One region of the Streptomyces sp. NPDC032126 genome, then DNA from elsewhere that is predicted to be linked to it. Evidence: riboswitches for the same ligand, from Rfam matches in the RefSeq annotation. Region 1 holds a riboswitch; the other holds the start of a gene.
What was found. Region 1 has a riboswitch for ZMP and ZTP ahead of ACZ5NW_RS20445 (bifunctional 5,10-methylenetetrahydrofolate dehydrogenase/5,10-methenyltetrahydrofolate cyclohydrolase). Riboswitches for the same ligand answer to the same signal wherever they lie in the genome.
Positions count from the first base shown of each region.

Region 2: it holds a riboswitch for ZMP and ZTP, as region 1 does, so the genes downstream of both, ACZ5NW_RS24065 (glycine hydroxymethyltransferase) here and ACZ5NW_RS20445 (bifunctional 5,10-methylenetetrahydrofolate dehydrogenase/5,10-methenyltetrahydrofolate cyclohydrolase) in region 1, are expected to answer to the same signal.

Region 1 covers NZ_JBVIMA010000005.1:211,905-215,287, reverse strand. The annotation lists gene ACZ5NW_RS20450 (glycosyltransferase) at 1-578, opposite strand, end outside; gene ACZ5NW_RS20445 (bifunctional 5,10-methylenetetrahydrofolate dehydrogenase/5,10-methenyltetrahydrofolate cyclohydrolase) at 702-1,550, opposite strand; ZMP/ZTP riboswitch at 1,574-1,659, opposite strand; gene ACZ5NW_RS20440 (nuclear transport factor 2 family protein) at 1,728-2,087, opposite strand; gene ACZ5NW_RS20435 (hypothetical protein) at 2,260-2,559, shown strand; gene ACZ5NW_RS20430 (type III PLP-dependent enzyme) at 2,680-3,383, opposite strand, start outside.
Region 2 covers NZ_JBVIMA010000006.1:367,000-370,382, forward strand. The annotation lists gene ACZ5NW_RS24055 (hypothetical protein) at 1-158, shown strand, start outside; gene ACZ5NW_RS24060 (glutathionylspermidine synthase family protein) at 176-1,384, shown strand; ZMP/ZTP riboswitch at 1,517-1,605, shown strand; gene ACZ5NW_RS24065 (glycine hydroxymethyltransferase) at 1,653-3,104, shown strand; gene trpS (tryptophan--tRNA ligase) at 3,207-3,383, shown strand, end outside.

The DNA.
Region 1 (3,383 bases):
AGCACCGGCGCCTCCCCGCCCCGGGGCCGCCCTCGCCCCCGCCCGACCCGGGCCCGCACTTCCGGCACGGCGGGTGCGAAGACCCGCTCCACCGCCCACTGCACGCTCCGCCCCGCGAGCCGGTTGGCGAGGGCGCCGTAGGAGCCGCCGCCGAGCATCGGCGGGGCGAACTCCCTGGTGGGAGCGATGGGTTGAAGGTGCAGTTCGAGGCTCGGCAGGTCCAGTCCCGCGGCGACGGCGTGGCCGAGGGGCGCCAGGGAGGCGGACAGCAGCAGCAGGTCGCTGGCGCGGGCGGCGGTCACCAGGTCGTCGGTCATCCGCCCGACCAGCTCCCGGGCCATCGCGACCACCCGCACCATCTTGCCCGCGCCGGACCCGCTGCGGTGCAGTGCGCGACCGCGCGGGCCTTCCAGCTCCGCTCGTGGATCGACCGGCAGGGGATGGAAGGCCACGCCCGAGCCGGCCACCAGGGGTTCGAAGCGGCCGTGGGTCACCAGGGTGACCTCGTGGCCCGCGCTGACCAGGCCATGGCCCAGCCCGGTGAAGGGGGCCACATCGCCCCGGGATCCGGCCGTCATGATCGCGACTCGCACAGCGCACATTATGGTCGCGCGGCACCGGGTTCCGGGTGGCACCCCGATGGTGCTGTGGACGTGCAACGCCCAGGCCAACCAGAAATGGACCGTCGCGTGAGCCGGTTTCTAGACGCCCAGCTGGCGGGCGGCGGCGGTCACGGTCTGTTCCAGCAGCGTGGCGATGGTCATCGGGCCGACGCCGCCCGGCACCGGTGTGATGAGGGAGGCCCGCTCGACCGCCGAGTCGAAGTCGACATCACCGACGTTGCCCGCGTTGTAGCCGGCGTCGATCACGACCGCGCCCGGCTTGATGTCCTGCCCCTTGATCAGCCGGGGCCGGCCGACCGCGGCGACCACGATGTCCGCCTCCCGCACCGCCGCCGACAGATCGCTCGTACGCGAGTGGCAGTACGTCACCGTGGCGTCCCGGGCGAGCAGCAGCATGCCGGCCGGCTTGCCCAGGATGGCGCTGCGGCCCACGACCACCGCGCGCTTGCCGGCCGGGTCCACGCCGTATTCGTCGAGCAGCCGCATGATGCCGCCCGGTGTACAGGAGACGAAGCCCGGCAGGCCGAAGCTCATCGTCGCGAACGACGCGAACGTGACGCCGTCGACGTCCTTCTCCGGGGCGATCGCCTCGAACGCGGCCCGCTCGTCGATGTGCGCGCCCATCGGGTGCTGGAGCAGGATGCCGTGCACGGTCGGGTCGGCGGACAGCGCGCGCAGCGTGTCGACCAGCTCCTCGGTCGTGGTGGCGGCGGGCAGCTCCACGTGCCGTGAGCCGATGCCGGCCTTGCGGCAGCGGTTCTGCTTCATCCGGACGTAGGTGACGGAGGCGGGGTCCTCACCCACCAGCACCGTCGCCAGACAGGGTGTCGTACCGGTGCGTGCGGTCAGATCGGCCGCCTTCTTCGCGGTCTCCTCGACGATGCGGCGGGCGAGCGCGGTGCCGTCCATGATCCTGGCTTGCGACATGATCCACTCCTGGGCTGATCGGTCGGTCTCGCCCAGGCGCACGGCATGTCATGTCGTCGGAACCGCTCCCCGGTGGTGCTCCACCTCAGCGCCAGTCACGGCCCGGGAACACCATAACCGCAGGCGCACGGCCCGGTGCGGCCGGGGGCCGGTCCGGGCCGTGGGGGGCCGGTGCTCCTACTCGTCCCATGCCTGGATCATGATCTGTTCGGCGATCTTGCCGTCACGTAGTGTGATCATCGACTCGGAGAGGACCCGCACGCCGTCCGCGTACTCGCAGGACTCGCTGTAGGCGGCGTTGTCGCCCTGGATGACGCACCGTTCCATCTTGTGCGTCATGTCGCGGCTGTAGACGTCGTCCAGCATCTGGGCGATCTCGGTCCGGCCGTGCAGCACCTTCGGATGGCTCGGCTGGGTGTTGTGGTCGATGATGCGGAGCTCCGCGTCATCCGTGTAGAGCGACAGAAGATTGTTGCCGGTGTTTCCCTCCAGAGCGCGGCGCAGGGTTTCGGTGTCGAAGCTTGTGGCGGTTCCCATGCTGACCTCCCGAGAGGGCCGCGGACCGCGCGGAGAGGGGAGCCGCGAGACCCTCACTTAGAGGCTCCCCCGCACCGCCCCGGTCGGCAAGCGCAGCCGGACGGATCCGCCTGTCGGGTGAGCGCGGGCCATCAGCCGTGTCCAGGGACCCTCCCGCGGCGTTGCGCCAGGCATGATCTCCACTCGACGCCTCCTCGCCGCCGCCTGTCTCGCCGCCGGGGTCACCGGCCTCGCCGCACCGATGGCGAGCGCGACCGACGCACAGGACGCGGGACAGCTCAACCCGATGACCACGCTCGACTCGCTCGCCACGAGCGACATCCCCGCCGAGCAGCAGGCCGGCATGCCGAAGGTCTCCCGCCAGCTGGCCGAGCTGAACAAGGTGAGCGAGCTGAACAAGCTCAACGAGCTGCACCAGGTCACCGACCTCGTCGCCCCCGTCACCGGCCTGCTCCCCGCCGTCCAGGGCTGATGCCGCACCCTCCGTCAGGGGCCGCCCGCACCGATCGGGCGGCCCCTCGCGCTGTCCGTCGCCGTGGAGGAAACGATCAGCCGCCGTGGAGGAAACCGTCAGCCGCCGTCGAGGCAGCTTTCACTCGCCGTCGAGGAAGTGGAAGCCCGGTCGCGGGTGCATCAGGAACGCGTGATGGGAGATGTTCCACGCGTACGCCCCGGCCAGCCGGAACGCCACCCGGTCCCCGGCCCGCAGCCCGCGCGCGGGCACCCGGCGCGCCAATACGTCCTTCGGGGTGCACAGCTGGCCGGCCAGCGTGACCCGGTCACCCTCCGTGACCGGCCTCGGCCACGGATGCGGCCAGGACTCCACGGGAAGCACCTCGCAGGGCTGGTCGTGCCCCTTGGCCGCCGGTGTCCGCAGATGGTGGGTGCCGCCCCGGACGACGGCGAACTCCTCACCGTGCCCGCGCTTCACGTCCAGCACCTCCGTGACGTACCAGCCGCAGTACGCCGTCAGCGCCCGCCCCGGCTCGATGCGCAGGGTCAGCCCCGGGTGCCCCTCGGTGAGGCGGGCCAGCCCCTTGCCGTACGCGGCCCAGTCGAAGCGCTCCTCGGGGTGCCCGTAGTCGACGGCCATGCCGCCGCCCACCGTGACCTCCGCGAGCGGCACGCCGAGAGCCGTGGCCCACTCCACGATCCGCTCCGCGACGGCCAGTTGGTCGGCCGCCTGGAGTCCGCTCGCCAGGTGGGCGTGGACCCCGTGGAGTTCGAGAGCCGGGTACGCCCCGTCGGCGAGCGCCCGGATCAGCGGCTCGGCCTGGGAGGGATCCATGCCGAACG
Region 2 (3,383 bases), on a different contig from region 1:
CCTCCCACTACACCTGGTACTACGGCGGCGGGAAGAGCGGCGGCTACGTCCACAGCGGCTCCTTCAGCAAGTCGTCGGGCAAGGGCTCGGGCTCCTCCGGAGGCGGCGGCGTGGACCGCGGCGGCTTCGGCGGCGGCAAGGGCAGCTCCGGCGGCTGAGCCGGAGGAGCACCCGCATGCGACGGCACACCCTCACCCCCCGCCCCGACTGGCAGCGCACCGTCGAGGAGCAGGGCCTCGTCTATCCGCTCACCCGTCACCTGGACGGCTCCCTGCGCCCGTACTGGGACGAGAGCGCCTACTACGTCTTCTCCCTCGACGAGGTCGAGGCGCTGGAGGAGACCGTCGAGGAACTGCACCGCATGTGCCTCGCGGCCGCCGACCACATCGTCACCGCCGGCCGTTTCGCCGACCTCGGCATCACCGACCCGCGCGTCGCCTCGGCGGTCGCGGAGTCCTGGCGCCGGCGCGCCGAACTGCCGTCCGTCTACGGCCGTTTCGACCTGCGCTACGACGGCACGGGCCCGGCGAAGATGCTGGAGTACAACGCGGACACCCCGACGTCGCTGGTGGAGGCGGCGTCGCCGCAGTGGTTCTGGATGGAGGAACGATTCCCCGGCGCCGACCAGTGGAACTCCCTCCACGAGCGCCTCATCGCCGCCTGGAAGAGGCAGGCCGCCCTCCTCCCGCCCGGCGGCCCCCTGTACTTCGCGCACTCCACCGCCGACGAACTCGGCGAGGACCTGATGACGGTCGCCTACCTCAAGGAGACCGCCGAGCAGGCCGGCCTGGACACCGAGTGGATCCCGATGGAGGACATCGGCTGGGACCACCTCTCCGGCCGCTTCGTCGACCACCAGCTCCGCTTCATCCGCGGCTGCTTCAAGCTCTACCCGTGGGAGTGGATGACCGAGGACCGCTTCGCCGACCACGTCCTCGGCACCCTCGACAACGGCGGCGGCACCGGCAGCACCCTGTGGATCGAGCCCGCCTGGAAGATGCTGCTCAGCAACAAGGCCCTGCTGGCGATCCTGTGGGAGCTGTACCCCAGCCACCCCAACCTCCTCCCCGCCTACCTCGACGGCCCTCGCGAGCTGGCCTCCCGTCAGGGCTACGTCGCCAAGCCCCTGCTCGGCCGCGAGGGCGCCGGCGTCACCCTCCACCCGCCGGGCGCCGAACCCGCCGACGGCGAGGCGATGCCGTCCGGCATCCGGGACGAGCCGTGCTGCTACCAGGAGCTGGCCCCGCTGCCCGCCTTCGACGGCAACCACGTCGTCCTGGGCGCGTGGGTCGTCGACGGCGAGTCGGCCGGGCTCGGCATCCGGGAGTCGGCGGGCCTGGTGACGGACGAGTACGCCCGCTTCGTCCCGCACGTGATCCTCTGACGGCCGTACGTGATCCCTTAACGGTCCCCTGTGATCCTTCAACGGCTCCCTGTGAGCCGTGAACGACCTCGTATGACCTTCGCTCGCATGGTGGACGTACCGCCTGCGGCCGGCGAACCGCCCGGTAGGCTGGCCGCGGGCCGTGACTGGCGCGCTGGGATGGGACGGACCATCGGGGAGCGGCCCGTGAGTGATCAGTGCCGTGCGCCTGGGCCGAACCGTGTACCCGTGACCGCTCCCCAGCACCACGCCACCGGAGGCCGACGACATGTCAGAGCAGCAGCCCCTCTCCACCGAGTCCACCGCCTTCCGCGCCGCCCTCGACGTGATCCGCGCCGTCGAGCCGCGCGTCGCCGACGCCATCGGCCAGGAGGTCCACGACCAGCGCGAGATGCTCAAGCTGATCGCCTCCGAGAACTACGCCTCCCCGGCGACCCTTCTCGCGATGGGCAACTGGTTCAGCGACAAGTACGCCGAGGGCACCGTCGGCCGCCGCTTCTACGCCGGCTGCCGCAACGTCGACACCGTCGAGTCCCTCGCCGCCGAGCACGCCCGTGAGCTCTTCGGCGCCCGGCACGCCTACGTCCAGCCGCACTCCGGCATCGACGCCAACCTCGTCGCCTTCTGGGCCGTCCTCGCCGACCGCGTCGAGGCCCCCTTCCTGGAGAAGACCGGCGCCCGCCAGGTCAACGACCTCACCGAGGCCGACTGGGCCGAGCTGCGCCAGGCCTTCGGCAACCAGCGCATGCTCGGCATGTCCCTGGACGCCGGCGGCCACCTCACCCACGGCTTCCGCCCGAACATCTCCGGCAAGATGTTCGACCAGCGCTCCTACGGCACCGACCCGGCGACCGGCCTCATCGACTACGACGCCCTGCGCGCCCAGGCCCGCGAGTTCAAGCCGCTGATCCTCGTCGCCGGCTACTCCGCGTACCCCCGTCTGGTGAACTTCCGGATCATGCGGGAGATCGCCGACGAGGTCGGCGCGACCCTCATGGTCGACATGGCGCACTTCGCCGGCCTGGTCGCGGGCAAGGTCCTCACCGGCGACTTCGACCCGGTCCCGCACGCCCAGATCGTCACCACGACCACCCACAAGTCCCTGCGCGGCCCGCGCGGCGGCATGGTCCTGTGCGACGACTCCCTCAAGGACCAGGTCGACCGCGGCTGCCCGATGGTCCTCGGCGGCCCGCTCCCGCACGTCATGGCCGCGAAGGCCGTCGCCCTGGCCGAGGCCAGGCAGCCCGCCTTCCGCGACTACGCCCAGCGCATCGTCGACAACTCCCAGGCGCTCGCCGAGGGCCTCATGCGCCGGGGCGCGACCCTGGTCACGGGCGGCACGGACAACCACCTCAACCTCATCGACGTCGCCACGTCCTACGGCCTCACCGGCCGCCAGGCCGAGGCCGCCCTCCTCGACTCGGGCATCGTCACCAACCGCAACGCGATCCCGGCCGACCCCAACGGCGCCTGGTACACCTCCGGCATCCGCGTCGGCACCCCGGCGCTCACCACGCGCGGCCTGGGCACGGCGGAGATGGACGAGGTGGCGGGCCTGATCGACCGCGTCCTGACGACGACGGAGGCGGGCACGACGAAGTCGGGCGCGGTGTCGAAGGCGGCCCACGTCCTGGACGAGAAGGTGAGCCAGGAGATCGCACAGAGGGCGACGGACCTGGTGGCGGCGTTCCCGCTGTACCCGGAAGTCGACCTGGGCTGAAGGCGCCCCTAGAGGGGCGCGGGGAACTGCGCGACCAGCCCACCGCGGGTCCGCAGTTCCCTACGCACAGAACCCCCCGAGCTCTCTGCGACAATGAGGGGTATGGCTTCTGACCGACCCCGCGTGCTCTCCGGCATCCAGCCCACCGCCGGCTCGTTCCACCTCGGCAACTACCTCGGCGCCGTCCGCCAGTGGGTAGCCCTCCAGGAGTCCCACGACGCGTTCTACATGGTCGTGGACCTGCACGCGATCACGGTCCCGCAGGACCCGGCCGACCTG